2 regions of the Ornithinibacillus xuwenensis genome follow, and region 2 is predicted to be linked to the other one. Evidence: a T-box and tRNA genes for the amino acid it is inferred to sense, from the RefSeq annotation. Region 2 holds a T-box; the other holds one or more tRNA genes.
What was found. A T-box is a leader RNA that pairs with one kind of tRNA and senses whether it is charged. The one in region 2 lies ahead of ileS (isoleucine--tRNA ligase), so its partner is inferred to be a tRNA-Ile.
Positions count from the first base shown of each region.

Region 1 (8,330 bases), 500 kb from region 2:
CGTCAAATGGAACCCTTTCTAGTTGCTGGTCAGTATGAGTTTGGTCACCTCCCTCAGTTGGTGTGCCTGAGTTTAAGTCTTTATAGACACTAATAATAAATAGTATACTTAGAATAGTAATAAGAAATTTTCTCATCATAACACCTTCTTAATGAAACCATTTGTTATTGTCATTCGTATAAGTAAATAGAACACATGGAAAGGGAGAAAGAGAATGGAAATTTTTTCTCAAGAATGGATTGCCTTAGTTATTACAGGGTTAGGTACATTATTTTTAATCGGTGAAGTACTCGTGAATATGCGAGGTATATTTGCATTATTAGGAATAGGATTTATTACTATTTACTTTTCAGTATATTTAGAGACGGACTCCCTTATTCTTATGCTCGCTATATATTTTATTGGTATTGTTCTCATCATTATTGATGGAAAGGTTTTAAATGATGGTACGCTCGCAACTATTGGTACTGCAAGTATGTTAGCGGCGGTTGCTTTGCCTGCACCTAGCTTTGCTTCTGGAATGTATGCGGTTCTAGGGGTATTACTTGGAACTGGAAGCTCGCTGTTATTTTTAAAAGTGTTTAAACGACGAGAGATGTGGAATAAAATTACCCTAAAGGATCAGTTAACAAGTGAAGCTGGTTATAATTCGTTAAACGAAGAGTACCGTGCGCTATTAAATATGGAAGCTGTTACCCTAAATGATATGCGGCCAGTTGGCACGATACGTGTCGGGGCGAAGGATTATAGTGCAGTTTCAAATGGACAATGGATCGAAAAGGGAACGAAGGTTACAATTGTTCAAGTGGATGGAACAAGAATTTTAGTGGATACAATTAAATAAACAAGGAAATAATTTCTAGAATCTCTTTCTAGAAATTATTTTTTTGTAGAAAAAATATAAGGACAATAAAAAGAATGAATGACAAGTATGTATTTGGGAATTTACTAATAGAAAGAGATGTGACACAGTTTAGTTTGTAAATTTAATGTAAATATTTTTATAAATCCTTTACAAAAGGACATAATTCTACAATAATGGTATAGGTGTGGAAAAAATACATAAACAATACGAGAAGGGGCGGACTTTTCATTGGAAATAGATGTTCAAGCACTGATTTTTGAGTTTATCGGGGGATTAGGTATATTCCTTCTAGGTATTAAGTATATGGGAGAAGGATTGCAAAAATCTGCTGGTGATCGACTAAGAGATATTTTAGATCGCTTTACAAGTAACCCATTCCTAGGTGTATTAGCTGGTATGATTGTTACCATTCTAATTCAAAGTAGCTCAGGAACAACGGTACTAACCGTGGGTCTAGTGAATGCTGGATTTATGACATTAAGACAAGCTATCGGTGTTATTATGGGAGCAAATATTGGTACAACAGTTACTGCTTTCATCATCGGTATTGACGTCGGGGAGTATGCATTACCAATTCTAGCAGTTGGTGCTTTTCTAATTTTCTTCTTTAAAAATCAAAAAGTTACAGCCATTGGTCAAACAGTTTTTGGCTTTGGTTCTCTATTCTTCGGATTAGAATTAATGAGTAGTGGAATGAAACCATTACGATCATTAGAGGCGTTTCATGAATTAACGCTAAATATGAGTGAAAGTCCAATTCTTGGTGTTGTTATTGGTACATTGTTTACTGTAATTGTACAGAGCTCAAGTGCTACGATAGGAATACTACAAGGGTTATTCTCGGAAGGTGCAATCGATATAAAGGCAGCACTACCAGTATTATTTGGTGATAATATAGGAACAACGATTACGGCTGTTCTAGCATCTTTAGGTGCAACAGTAGCGGCTCGTCGTGCTGCAGCAGTTCATGTTATCTTTAACCTAGTAGGAACAACGATATTCTTGCTATTATTAAACTTATTTACCAGATATGTCATGTTCTTGCAAGAGCAGTTTATGTTAAATGAAGAGATGACCATTGCATTTGCACATGGTAGCTTTAATATTTTGAACACGATTATCCAATTTCCATTTATTGGTGCATTGGCTTGGATTGTTACAAGACTTATTCCTGGTAAGGATACAACCATTGAATATAAGCCAAAGCATTTAGACCCAATCTTTATTCAACAGTCTTCAGCACTTGCACTAGATCAAGCAAAAGCTGAAATTATTCGTATGGGCGAATACGCTTATCAGGGGATGGAAGAAACAAACCTTTATTTAACAACAAACCAAACTAAGCATTCGGATCTGGCTATGCAGATAGAAGGAGCACTTAATAGTCTAGACAGAAGTATTACGGATTATTTAATTGATATATCTGGTGGATCCTTATCCGAATTTGAAAGTGCAAAACACACCGTTCTGATGGATACCGTTCGTGATATTGAGCGAATTGGTGACCACTTTGAGAATATTATCGAATTAATCGATTATAAAATTTCGAATAAGGTTGTTATTACAGAGCAAGCCCAAGAAGATCTAAATAATATGTTTGATTTAACGATGTCGACCGTTAAGCAGGCTATTGGTGCTTTAGATAAGGGCGATCGTGAAGAAGCCCTTGCTGTGATGCAAAAAGAGGATCAAATTGATAAAATGGAACGTAGCTATCGTAAAAAGCATATTATTCGCATGAATGAAGGCCAATGCAGCGTGTCAGCTGGTATTGTGTTTGTTGATATTATTTCGAATTTAGAGCGAATTGGTGACCATGCTGTGAATATTGCGGAAGCTGTGTTAGGTGATCAATAATGAGAAGGGGGGATTTCCCCTCTTTTTTTTTTGAGGAAGTAATTTTTTTGTTGAAATATGTATGTAAAGATGCTATAGTAAATATTGTCGTTTTTGATACATAACATCATATTATGTAAAAATAAATGTTGACATGAGTTTACGGATATGTTAAATTATATCTCGTGCCACTAAAAAAATAGATGCTGATAGAGAAGTTGAATAGCAACTATTAACGAATCAACAATCATGATTCCACAGTAGCTCAGTGGTAGAGCAACGAGCAAAACATCTACCGAGTTTACTACGAGTAACCCCGAAGCATACGCATCATTGAATTTGCAAGAAGATGCAGGGGTTAAATAAATCATAATTGGTGGTAAAATACCATTATTCCACAGTAGCTCAGTGGTAGAGCAATCGGCTGTTAACCGATCGGTCGTAGGTTCGAATCCTACCTGTGGAGCCAACTTTAAAATGGCGGCGTAGCTCAGCTGGCGAGAGCGTACGGTTCATACCCGTGAGGTCGTGGGTTCGACTCCCTCCGCCGCTACCATTTACATTATAATTTAAACATCATGGCGGCCGTGGCGAAGTGGTTAACGCACCGGATTGTGGCTCCGGCACTCGTGGGTTCGATTCCCACCGGTCGCCCCATATGAATAAGGACCCTTAGCTCAGTTGGTTAGAGCTATCGGCTCATAACCGATCGGTCGCAGGTTCGAGTCCTGCAGGGTCCACCATTTTAAAACTCGGAGGTATACCCAAGTCTGGCTGAAGGGATCGGTCTTGAAAACCGACAGGCGGGTCAAACCGCGCGGGGGTTCGAATCCCTCTACCTCCTCCATTTATACATAACATAGTATGTTACATGATGCATTGTCGTCACATTTTAATATTTGGCTCGGTAGCTCAGTCGGTAGAGCAATGGACTGAAAATCCATGTGTCGGCGGTTCGATTCCGTCCCGAGCCACCATCTATGTACAAGCGATAGCTTGTTTTTTTTATGCGTTTATATGTATCTATTTCATGTTAAGGCAAAAAATTTGCAAGAACTGGTAACCTCTGATAATCTTTCATGTGAAGGGTATTATATCCTTATACTATTTAGATTTTTGAAGGAGGAGTTCGTTATGGCAAAATTTGAATTACCTGAATTACCATATGCATATGATGCAATAGAGCCGACTATCGACAAAGAAACAATGAACATCCATCATACAAAGCATCATAACACGTATGTTACAAACTTAAATGCTGCTCTAGAAGGACATGCAGACCTTCAAGGGAAATCACTAGAGGATCTAGTGAGCAATCTTGATGCAGTTCCTGAAAATATCCGCACAGCGGTAAGAAATAATGGTGGTGGACATGTAAACCACAGCTTATTCTGGAATGTTCTTTCACCTAATGGTGGCGGAGAGCCGACTGGAGAATTAGCAGACAAACTTAACGCTAAATTTGGTAGCTTTGATAAATTTAAAGAACAGTTTGAAACTGCAGCTAAAACTCGTTTTGGCTCAGGTTGGGCATGGTTAGTGCTAAATAACGGTGAGCTTGAAGTAACAAGCACTCCAAACCAAGATTCACCTTTAATGGAAGGTAAAACACCATTACTTGGTCTTGATGTATGGGAGCATGCATACTACTTAAATTATCAAAACAAGCGTCCTGATTACGTTTCTGCATTCTGGAATGTTGTAAACTGGGATGAAGTTGCAAAGAACTATAATGCAGCTAAATAATATCGTATGAAAAACACGAGTTGATATACTCGTGTTTTTTCTTTTTGTATATCTAAATTTGAATTGCTTACACTAAGGAAAGAGAGAAAAGGGGCAATTCAATATGCGTAAAACATTGCAATACGTAATTGGAAAAACTGAAATTAATCGAGATTTAATCCTATTATTAGTAATAGGTGGTTTATATTCATTAGGAATCTATTTATCCAATACATTTGTAAATATATACTTATGGAAGCAAGCAGATGGAAATTATTACACCATAGCGATTTACAACTTAGCTGTCTTTGTATTTCAACCGATTACCTTTATATTTGCTGGGAAGATAGCGAAAAAAGTGGACCGTGTCATTGTATTACGGTTAGGAGTCATTTTTTTGTCGCTATTTTTTTTAACGGTATTATTAATCGGAGAAAATGCTGCAACATATAATTTTATTCTTGGAAGCCTGCTTGGAATCGGATACGGCTTTTATTGGCTAGCATTCAATGTATTAACCTTTGAAATAACAGAGCCCGATACAAGAGACTTTTTTAATGGTTTTCTAGGCGTTTTACAATCGTTTGGTGGAATGATTGGACCCTTCTCTGCAGGCTTCATTATTTCAAAGCTGCCTGAGAATATTGGTTACAGCACAATCTTTACTGTTTCTTTTATCTTATTTATTTGTGCAGTAGGTAGTAGCTTCTTTTTGAAACGACGCCCAGCCGAAGGTGTTTACTATTTCAAACGTGTGGTGCAAGAGAGGAAAAACAACAAGAACTGGAATCGAATACTAAATGCACATATTTTTCAAGGACTTCGAGAAGGGATTTTCTTGTTTGTCATTACGATATGGGTTTATATCGTTACGAAAAGTGAACTATCGTTAGGAACCTTTAATCTATATTTTTCAGGGTTTTCTTTTGTTTTTTATTTTCTGGCAACAAGACTAATTAAGCCATCAAAGCGTAAGAAAGCAATCCTAATAGGAAGCTTAATGCTGTACCTCTCCTTATTCATTATTTTATCCCATGCAAGCTATACGACGTTAATCATCTACGGTATTATTATCGGAATGGCATATCCTATAATAAATGTGCCTTATATTTCCATGACATATGATGTTATTGGACGTGCATGGAAAGCTGGTGAGCTCAGAATTGAATACATTGTTGTACGCGAGGTATATTTAAACATTGGACGAGTCACATCCATTATTGTATTTATTATGGGTATTACTTACTTTAATCCTGATCAAATTATCCCAGTGTTATTAGTGATCTTTGGGGCTATGCATTTGTTTATCTATTTTTTTGTACGAAATATTTTCTTGACCACATCCAATAAAAAGGAAGTTATGGTAAAAGATCAAGTGACAGATGAAAATAATCGTTAAAAGATTTAGTCTACCTCGAAAATAAATGCTATAATGTACGTATAAAATAGAATGTTTTGGGGGAGAGAAATGAAAAAGAAGAATCAAAAGAAAAAGGCTCAGCTTCCCTTCCGTTTAAATATATTATTCTTTGTTGTCTTTTTATTATTTGCTGTGTTAATTCTGCAGCTTGGAGTTGTTCAGATATTAAGAGGTGAAGAATTTCAAGAACAAATTGACCAAACAACACAGGATACAACAAAGATTCCGGTTCCGCGTGGGGAAATTTATGATCGAAACTACAATATTATTGCACAAAATAAAGCGATGTATGCGATCACCTATACACCACAAAAGGGTGTACAAGCAGATGAACGCCTAGATGTTGCGGTAAAACTGGCTGAATATATAGATATGTTTAAGCCTGATGAGTCTGATCGTGAAAAACAGTTGAATTCTATAACAACACGTGATAAAAAAGAGTATTGGTATATTCTTCATGAGGAGGAAGCGAAAGAAAGATTGTCAACAGAAGAAGCAGCTGACATGGAAACTGCTGAACAATATAAGACAATCCTTGATCGAATTACAGAAGAAGAAATTAGTAACTTTACCGAGCAAGACTTTGAAATCATCTTGATTAAAAAGGAACTTGACCGTGCTTATGCTTTAGCACCTCAGGTTGTCAAAAATGAAAATGTGACTCCTGAAGAATATGCTAGAGTGGCGGAGCATCTTGCTGACTTACCAGGAATAAATGCTACCACAGATTGGGTTCGGGAATATCCTTATGACGGGACCTTTCAAAATATAATTGGGAATGTGACTACTGAGAAGGAAGGCGTTCCAGCTGAAAATATTGATTTTTATTTAGCGAAAGGTTACAGCAGAAATGACCGTGTTGGGAAGACCGGTTTAGAACAGCAGTATGAGGATTTACTTCGAGGTCGTAAAGAGCAGGTTCAATATACAATGGATAAAAGTGGTGTAATTCAAGATTCAGAAGTAGTCGTTCCTGGCGAGAGTGGGAAGGACATCGTTTTAACCATTGATATGGAATTTCAACAGAAGGTAGATGAAATTCTTAAAAGTGAGCTTGAAGCAGCCACAAAGGGTGGTCAAAATAATCATCTGCGTGATGCGATGGCAGTCGTTATGGATCCAAATACAGGGGAATTACTTGCTGTAGGTGGTCAAAGCTTTAATGAGGACCAAACTGAGATAACTGATACGTCGTACAAAACACTTTATGACGCCCATCGCCCAGGTTCTACGGTGAAGGGAGCAACGGTATTAGCTGCTTATGATGCTGGTATCATTAGTCCTGGACATCGAGAATATGATACACCAATTAAAATTGCAGGCACACCCGAAAAATCCTCTTGGAAGAATTTGGGATGGGTTAATGACTTAGATGCATTACGCCAATCATCCAACGTTTATATGTTTTACATTGCGATGAAAATGGGTGGAGAATATAATTATCAGCGGGAAAAGAGTGTTTCTTTTGACCCAGCTGCGTTTCAGGAAATGCGATTTTATTTCAATCAATTCGGCCTTGGTGTGAATACCGGAGTTGATTATCCATACGAATCTATAGGTTACCCTGGTAATGATACTGGACCTGGTTTACTAATGGACTATGCAATTGGTCAGTATGATACCTTTACTGCTATGCAATTAGTGCAATATGCATCTACTATTGCCAATGGAGGTTACCGGGTTCAACCACATTTTTTGAAGGAAGCTCGAAACCCAACTCCTGAAGAGGGGAAGCTAGGATCTATTTATCGTACCGTTAACACAACTGTACTGAATAAAATAATTATGGATGAAGAGTATATTGAGCGCGTACAGGAAGGATTTCGTCAAGTATATCAAGAGCCTGGTGGAACGGCTTATAATTATTTTAGAGACACTGATTTTAATGCAGCTGGTAAAACAGGTACTGCAGAGAGTGAAGTGTATATTGATGGTAAAAAGATAGAAACAGTTAATTTAACAATGATTGCTTATGCTCCATATGACAATCCTGAAATTGCAATGTCTGTAATTGTGCCATATTTAGATTCAGAAACAAATTCATCCATTAACCATAATATTACAAAGCGAATTATGGATGCATACTATACATTAAAAGAAGAACGAGCAAAAGCGGAAAATAATGCTGAAGAAGAATCTGAGAAAGAACAAGAACAGGCAGATGAATAGGATGAAGACTAATGAAACACCTAGTTATCGGAATTCCCCGGTACTAGGTGTTTTTTCTTGGATGATTTACAGTAACTTTACATTAAGTTAATACAAGCTTCATATAGAAGCATTACGATATAGGTATAGTTACTTATTTTAATAGGGGAGCGATTAAATGCCGAGTCGTGAACAGTTTCATACCGAAATGGAAGAGCTTAATAATGATATTATTGAATTAGCGAAGCGTACGGATCAAGCATTAAGAAGGTCGATTGATGCGCTTTTTAATCAGGATATGGATTTAGCAAGACAGGTTGTCAACGATGATAAATT
Region 1 is NZ_JBDIML010000001.1:352,379-360,708, forward strand. It holds gene ABC228_RS02110 (hypothetical protein) at 1-139, opposite strand, end outside; gene ABC228_RS02115 (NfeD family protein) at 215-844, shown strand; gene ABC228_RS02120 (Na/Pi cotransporter family protein) at 1,094-2,722, shown strand; tRNA gene ABC228_RS02125 (tRNA-Asn) at 3,096-3,170, shown strand; tRNA gene ABC228_RS02130 (tRNA-Met) at 3,181-3,257, shown strand; tRNA gene ABC228_RS02135 (tRNA-His) at 3,283-3,358, shown strand; tRNA gene ABC228_RS02140 (tRNA-Ile) at 3,368-3,444, shown strand; tRNA gene ABC228_RS02145 (tRNA-Ser) at 3,456-3,548, shown strand; tRNA gene ABC228_RS02150 (tRNA-Phe) at 3,603-3,678, shown strand; gene ABC228_RS02155 (superoxide dismutase) at 3,836-4,447, shown strand; gene ABC228_RS02160 (MFS transporter) at 4,551-5,825, shown strand; gene ABC228_RS02165 (peptidoglycan D,D-transpeptidase FtsI family protein) at 5,895-8,015, shown strand; gene phoU (phosphate signaling complex protein PhoU) at 8,173-8,330, shown strand, end outside.
Region 1: it has a tRNA-Ile gene. The T-box ahead of ileS (isoleucine--tRNA ligase) is inferred to sense a tRNA for this amino acid. The anticodon was not compared.

Region 2 (8,330 bases):
TCTGCACAGAAGTTATGAATTCGATGGAAAATAGGAGAAAACTCGTATTTTTCATAGCTTTCTTTAACTTCTTTTACAAGTTGCTGCAGACGATGTAACATATAACGGTCTACTTCCGTCATTTCTGATTCTGAAACCCCATCTGTTTCCGGGTTAAAATCAGCAAGGTTCGCAAGCATGAAACGGAACGTATTACGAATTTTACGATATGCTTCTGATGTTTGCTTTAAGATGTCATCTGAGATACGAACGTCTGCTTGATAGTCAACAGATGAAACCCATAACCGTAAAATGTCAGCACCTAATTGCTTTAATACTTTACTTGGAAGTACGACATTTCCTAATGATTTACTCATTTTACGACCATTTCCATCTAGTACAAACCCATGACTAATTATCGATTTATATGGTGCTTTACCAGTAACAGCAACAGAAGTTGATAAGGAAGAGTTAAACCAACCACGATATTGGTCACTTCCCTCTAAATAAATATCAGCAGGTCTCCTGTGGTCTTCACGTTGTAGTAGAACACCAGCATGCGAAGAACCAGAATCAAACCATACATCCATGATATCTGTTTCTTTTGTAAAGTTTCCATTAGGACTATGCTCAGAAGTAAATCCTTCTGGTAATAAGTCCTTGGCATCACGCTCAAACCAAACATTCGAGCCATGCTCAGCAAACAGATTGGATACATGGTCAATTGTTTCATCGGTAATAATTGGTGTTCCATCTTCACCATAAAAGACTGGGATAGGAACTCCCCATGCACGCTGACGAGAAATACACCAATCCTCGCGATCACGAACCATGTTATACAGTCTCGTTTCCCCCCATGCTGGGTACCATTTTACTTGTTTGATTTCATTTAAAATATCTTGACGAAAATCCTTAATCGATGCAAACCACTGCGCTGTCGCACGGAAAATTGTTGGTTTTTTAGTTCGCCAATCGTGTGGATAGGAGTGTGTGATAAATGCCAACTTTAAGAGTGCTCCCACTGATTCAAGCTTCTCCGTAATTACTTTATTCGCTTCATCATAGAATAAGCCTTCAAAACCTGGTGCTTGACTTGTAAATACACCCTTTTCATCAACAGGACATAAAACATCTAATCCATATTGTTTGGAAATAAAGAAATCATCTTCCCCATGACCTGGTGCAGTGTGTACACATCCAGTCCCTGCATCTGTTGTAACATGATCACCTAGCATTACAAGAGATTCTCGGTCATAGAATGGATGCTTCGCTGTTGCACGATCTAATTCTGCTCCTTTAAAGCTCTTAACAACCTGAGGGTTTTCCCACTCTAACTCTTTCGATACTGTCTCTAATAAGGCTGACGCTACTACAAATCTTTCTTTATTTTCTTCCACAAGTACATAATCGATAGCTGGATGTAAGCTAATTCCTAGGTTTGCTGGAATTGTCCAAGGTGTTGTTGTCCAAATAATAATTTTGTCGCCCTCTTCTACAACACCCCTACCATCTGTTACTTCAAAGGCAACATAAATGGATGCAGAACGCTTATCGTAATATTCAATTTCCGCTTCTGCAAGTGCAGATTCTGAAGATGGAGACCAATATACTGGCTTTAATCCTTTATAGATATACCCTTTTTTTGCCATATCTCCGAATAGCTTGATTTGCGCAGCTTCGTAGTCCTCTGTTAGTGTCATATAAGGATTATCCCAATCGCCACGTACTCCCAGCTGTTTAAACTGTGTGCGTTGGTTATCAATTTGTCCCATCGCATACTCAGCACAAAGCTGTCTAAACTCTGCAATCGATAGTTTTTTGCGGTCAACTTTCTTATTCTTTGTAAGAGCAGTTTCAATTGGTAAACCATGAGTGTCCCAACCTGGAATATATGGTGCATGATAGCCAGTCATTGATTTATAACGAGTAATAAAATCCTTTAAAATTTTATTTAACGCATGCCCAATGTGTAAGTCACCATTTGCATATGGAGGACCGTCATGAAGGATAAATAATGGTCTACCTTTTGTTCTTTCTTGGACCTTATCGTATAAATTCTCTGCTTCCCATTGCTCTTGACGCTTCGGTTCTTTATTTGGCAAATTTCCACGCATCGGAAATTCCGTTTTTGGCATCAGTAAAGTTTCTTTATAATCCACTGATCATATCCTCCTTATTTTTCATTCAAACAATTCATTACTTCCAAAATATTTTAAAAAGAAATAAAAAAAGCCTCTCATATCCCTAAAGGGACGAGAAGACTCGCGGTACCACCCTTATAAACTTAAAATGATTACCATTTTAAATTCACTCGATATTCGTAACGTGAATAATGCGTCCATTTCTACTAGCTATTCGTTCGAATGGATACTCGAGAGTGATCTTCTAAAAACGTACTGTACTAGGCTTACACCATTTCCTAGCTCGCTTAACAAGTACTTGTTTTTATACTAGCTCTGTCATCGTATTTGGTTTTATTTTGATTACTATTTGTGTAAGCATTATATGTAAAATTCCTACATACGTCAAGGTTTAAGACTCTTGATTCGCTAATTCCAGCTCTTTCCCCATCTCAGCTTCAAACAAATCTTCCCAGTCATCAGAACCAATCATATCTAATTGAGCTTCTACAAGCATTTTTAATCTTGTACGGAAAACTTTAGCTTGTTTTTTCAATTCTTCTACTTCAATAGAAATCTTCCGAGACTTACTTAACGATTCATTGATGATGCGATCTGCATTTTTCTCTGCTTCTTTTATGATTAGCTTCGATTCTTTTGATGCATTTCCTTTTAGTTCTTCTGCCGTTTCTTGTGCAATCAGAATGGATTTGTTTAATGTTTCCTCAATATTGGTAAAATGACTAAGCTTTTCATTCATTTGTTCTAGCTTTTCTTTTAGTTCTTTCTTTTCACGAATGACAATTTCATAATCTTTAATGACCTGATCTAAGAATTCATTAACCTCATCTTCATCATATCCACGAAATGCTCTTGTAAACTCTTTATTATGGATGTCTAACGGTGTTAATGGCATAATACTAACCTCCCTATTTAATCAATAAATAATATAAGTGCAATTTTAGTATAACAATAAATTTCGACAAAAAATACGGATTTCCTGCAATTTCAGATAATTTTTCCCTTTAAAATTGAAAAAGAACTACTCCTTGATACTCATTATATATCAAAAAGTAATTCTTTACTATATTTCTAGGATGGCAGTTGTTATTTTATATTTATCTTTTTTAGTTTGTCCATTAATTCCAATAAGTTTACTTCTCCCTCTTCCTCTTAAGGAGATTAAATCATCTTCTCGCAGTAGAAATTTTCCATCTTCAACAACCCTATAATTAACCTTTACCATTCCTTTTTGTATCAGAACTTGGGCATCTTTACGAGAAATGGAGTATATTTCTTTAACAATGGTGTCAAGCCTTAGGGATGAGACGATTTTCTCGGATTCATTCCAGACTGATTCTATTTCGATTACATTTTTAAGCTGTACTTCTTCAAGCCTAATTGAAGCTCTTTTAATACCTGTTAAATTCATTATGACGTAAGAAATAATTTCTTTATCTAGAATTATTTGAATCTTACCATCAGCAGCATAGATATCCCCGAGTTTTTTACGCGTTATCCCTAATGATAAGAAAGCTCCTAATACATCTCGATGTGCAACAGTGACAAATTTCTCATGATACGAGGCTTGTACTAATGAAATATCAAAGGAATCATTTGTAATTTCCTCGTAGTACGGCGCAATAATTGCTCGCTTTCGTTCAGAGTACTTGCCACCACCAAAGAACTTCACTTGTAGTTCATCACTTGTAGTACCGATTAGCATCTCAATAACCTGCTGCTCCCGCGGATCAAGGAAGTCTGTCAGCTTTGCTTGAAAAGAGCGTTCTACTCCTTCCTTCCACGACAACACCCGATCAATAAATCCATGTTCCTCTTTTCTAAAATGTTGATAAATATCCATCTAATAGGGTCACCCAAGTATGATAGGAGCAAGCATATTATACAACTCTCTAACTCCAGTCCCTGCTAACTGTAAAACCAAGATAGCAACAATTGGAGAAAAATCGATCAAGCCTAATGGCGGAATAAATTTTCTAAATGGCTCTAAGTATGGCTCGTATATTCTTGACATAAAACTACCAAACGAGGATTCTCTAGCACCAGGGAACCAGGACATAAAAATATAAACAATCAACCCAACACTATATATGTGCAAAGCCATTGAGAGTGTATTAAATATATGATATAACCACATAATCTACATTACCATCCTTTATCAGTATCTTCTTCCAATGTTTCAGAAATAGAACCTGAAACATCAATTGTATCAGGAGCGCAGAGAAACGTTTGTGAACCTAAACGTTGAATAACACCATTGACTGCATAAACCGTACCACTTAAAAAGTCAACAATTCGTTTAGCTTGTTGATGATCGACACGCTGTAGATTAATGACAACAGCACGTTTGTTCACAATATTATCGGCGATTTGCTGTGCTTCTTCATAGGTTCTAGGTTCGCAAAGAATCACTTTAGAGGAGGAAGCCTTCACACTCTGTAAATTGATGACATTACTTCCTTGCTTCGTATTACTGGCATGCTCACTCACTTCTTCATTCACATATTCATACTCATACTCATCATCCATCGTGAAAAATGTTTTAATCTTATTCTTAATACTCATATTTCCACCTCACTTATTAAGAACCAACTAATTTAGAGCCGATTCGTATATGGGTTGCACCTTCTTCTATTGCAAGATGATAATCATTACTCATGCCCATGGATAAGAAATCACAAGGTGCATGTTGATAATGTTCTTCCTTTATTGCATTTCTTAGTTCAGCTAAATCACGGAATACACCTCGGATAACCTGTTCATCATCTGTATGCGGAGCCATCGTCATAAGACCTACAACTTTAATTTTCGAGTATTTCGAAATCTCTTCTAAAAAAGGAACTACTTGATCAGGCTTCATTCCATGTTTGGATTCTTCCCCACTTACATTTACTTGCACAAAGCAATTTACTGTCTTTTCGGACCTTTTATCAATTTCTTTGGCTAATGACAGTCTGTCCAAGGAATGAATAAAATCTACCTTATCAATAATTTCTTTGACTTTTCTAGTTTGTAGACTTCCAATAAAATGCCATGTCGCCTGTTTACCAAAATGCTCATACTTTTCCATGAAACCTTCTTGACGATTTTCGCCAAGGTGTTCAATTCCTGCTTGTAGTGCTTCCTTTGTTCTTTCTATTGTAACATATTTCGTGACACCAATGATGTTTATTTCCTTCGGACTTCGTTTACTTTTACCGCAAGCTTCTTGAATAGTTGCTTGTATCATTTCTAAATTATGTGATACGTCCATTACTGCCCAATCTCCTCCTTAATACTAACGGGTATATCCAATATATCCTAGCATACGACCTGTTTTTCCATTATCACGACGATGTGAAAAAAATAATGCATCATCGCTAAATGTGCAAAAATTTGTTATATCTATATTATTACGAATGACCCCTGATTGTAAAAGAATTTCGACATTTAACTGCTTTAAATCGAGTAAATAATGCTCATTACCTATTGGTGTTAGCACATTCTCACAATGCTTAATTGGGATACGCTCCTTAACATATTCGTCTACTTCGTATTTTTCTTTCGAAATACATGGTCCTATTGCTACTAATAAATCCTCCACATTAACCCCTAGTGCTCTTAATTCTTTTACCATTTTTTCTGCAATTTGGCCAACTGTTCCTTTCCAGCCAGCATGAGCAATTCCGATATATTCCGTAATCGGATCAAAAAAGAATAATGGTACGCAATCAGCGAAAAAAGCCGTACAAAGTATTCCTTTTTCCTTTGTTATTAGTCCATCTACACCTTTGATAGCAGAATCAGTTGAAGTTGAGCCCTTCCCAGCATCTCCTGCTTCAACTATATGAATAGATGTTTGATGCACTTGTTCTCCTGCTACCCAATTCGATAGGGGTATACCGACTGTTTCAGACAATCCTTGTCGATTCAATATCACATCATTCTTATGATCAAACACATGTAATCCCAGGTTATTCGTAAAGAAGGGTTTTTGACTTACTCCACCATTACGAGAGGTAAAGCCAGCTCGTAATCCTGGATTAATCGTTTGCCATTTATCTAATTGCAATAATGATTTGTCATCGTACTGGAATATTTCTTGCATGGTGATAGGATACCCCCTATATGTAACAACTACTGATTCATGATTCATTTATAAGATTAATCAATGTATAGTCTTGGACCATCAACATCTTTGACTAGAATTACGTCAGAACCTATTGTTACGATTTGCTCCCAATATATCATTAATTCCTCTGGTTTTCCAAAAAAACCTCCTTTTTTCTCACGTAAATAGATGACCAAAGCAATTATTTTACCTCTATCTGGATCAATCTCCAAATCTGAGATATGACCTAATTTTCTTCCATCATTAACGATGATAACCTCTTTCACTTGTAGCTCTGATAATTTAATCATCCGATTCACCTGCCTTAGTAGAAATATATATGCAGTGACAGAGAAGTTCATTCAGAGTAGAATCTGTTACTTTTATCGATAAGACATATTGTTGCGTATGTATTTATGAACTACAAAGAGGAACAGATCCAATAATCTGTTCCTCTTTGTTTATTTAAGTATTTATTTACTCAAACATTTGCTTATTCATTTGACTAATTGCAGCTTTTTCTAAGCGTGAAACCTGTGCTTGCGATATACCAATTTCATCAGCAACTTCCATTTGCGTTTTCCCTTGGAAAAAGCGTTTATTAAGTATCATCTTTTCTCTTTCATTGAGTTGATACATTCCCTCTTTTAACGAAAGCTTGTCAACCCAAGAATCGTCCTTATCCTTTTCATCACTAATCTGATCCACAACATAGATCGGATCTCCACCATCATTATAGATTGGTTCGAATAATGATACGGGGTCTTGTATAGCGTCCATTGCAAATACCACATCAGAATGCGGTACACCCATCTCCTCGGCAATTTCAGCTGGAGTAGGTTCCTTAGACGTTTTATTTATAAGCTTTTCACGTACTTGTAATGCCTTGTAGGCAATATCACGTAATGACCTAGATACACGAATCGGATTATTATCACGTAGGTATCTACGAATCTCACCTATTATCATCGGTACGGCATAGGTTGAAAATCTTACGTTATGACTTAAATCAAAATTATCAATGGATTTCATAAGTCCGATGCAACCAACCTGAAACAAATCATCTACATATTCACCACGATTGTTAAATCGTTGGATGACACTCAATACAAGACGTAAGTTTCCATTCACTAGATCTTCTCTCGCAAATATATCCCCCTCTTGCATTTTAATAAATAATTCACGCATTTCTTCATTGGTTAACACAGGTAGTTTGGATGTATCAACACCACATATTACAACTTTATGTCTAGTCATTCTGTACCCTCCCAGTTGGAGATGCTGTTCATGGACAGTATCTCCTCTAGAGGGAAAATTTATGCAATGTAAATCACCCAATCACGATGAAAATCCTTATCGATTATTGTAGTATCAAGGCTACACCATTTTATTAAATTCTTTTTTAAGTCGTCTTATAATTTTCTTTTCTAGACGAGAAATATAGGATTGAGAAATTCCCAACATATCTGCAACATCTTTTTGCGTTTTTTCTTCTTCGCCAATTAAGCCAAAGCGTAGCTCCATTATTTGTTTTTCTCGTGCATTCAGCTGGGATAAAGCATCTTGGAGTAAATGTTTATCTACTTTCGTTTCTAAATTTTTCGTGATGATATCATCATCCGTCCCTAAAACATCGGACAGTAATAGCTCATTTCCATCCCAATCAATATTTAATGGTTCATCAAAAGAAATCTCAGATTTTAGTTTATTGTTCCTTCTCAAATACATGAGAATTTCATTTTCAATACATCTCGACGCATATGTAGCTAGCTTAATTTTCTTTTCCGGATTGAAGGTATTTACAGCCTTAATTAATCCTATTGTTCCAATACTTATTAAATCTTCAATATTGATTCCTGTATTTTCAAATTTACGAGCAATATAAACGACTAATCTCAGGTTACGTTCAATCAATACTGATCGTGCCGAAGAATCTCCCTTCGTTAGTAATACAAGCAGTTCACTCTCTTCTTCCTTTGATAAGGGTGGTGGCAGTGCTTCACTTCCACCTATATAATATATTTCTTCTGACTTAATCCCTAGTTTTATTAATAATCTGTACCACCATAATCGCATTCTAATTTTAAGTTTCTTCACCATGTATCGCTCCTTTTCGTCAT
Region 2 is NZ_JBDIML010000001.1:850,898-859,227, forward strand. It holds gene ileS (isoleucine--tRNA ligase) at 1-2,138, opposite strand, end outside; T-box leader at 2,225-2,451, opposite strand; gene ABC228_RS04940 (DivIVA domain-containing protein) at 2,512-3,015, opposite strand; gene ABC228_RS04945 (YlmH family RNA-binding protein) at 3,184-3,963, opposite strand; gene ABC228_RS04950 (YggT family protein) at 3,973-4,257, opposite strand; gene ABC228_RS04955 (cell division protein SepF) at 4,266-4,685, opposite strand; gene ABC228_RS04960 (YggS family pyridoxal phosphate-dependent enzyme) at 4,702-5,373, opposite strand; gene pgeF (peptidoglycan editing factor PgeF) at 5,398-6,207, opposite strand; gene ABC228_RS04970 (YlmC/YmxH family sporulation protein) at 6,264-6,521, opposite strand; gene sigG (RNA polymerase sporulation sigma factor SigG) at 6,688-7,467, opposite strand; gene sigE (RNA polymerase sporulation sigma factor SigE) at 7,588-8,307, opposite strand; gene spoIIGA (sigma-E processing peptidase SpoIIGA) at 8,327-8,330, opposite strand, start outside.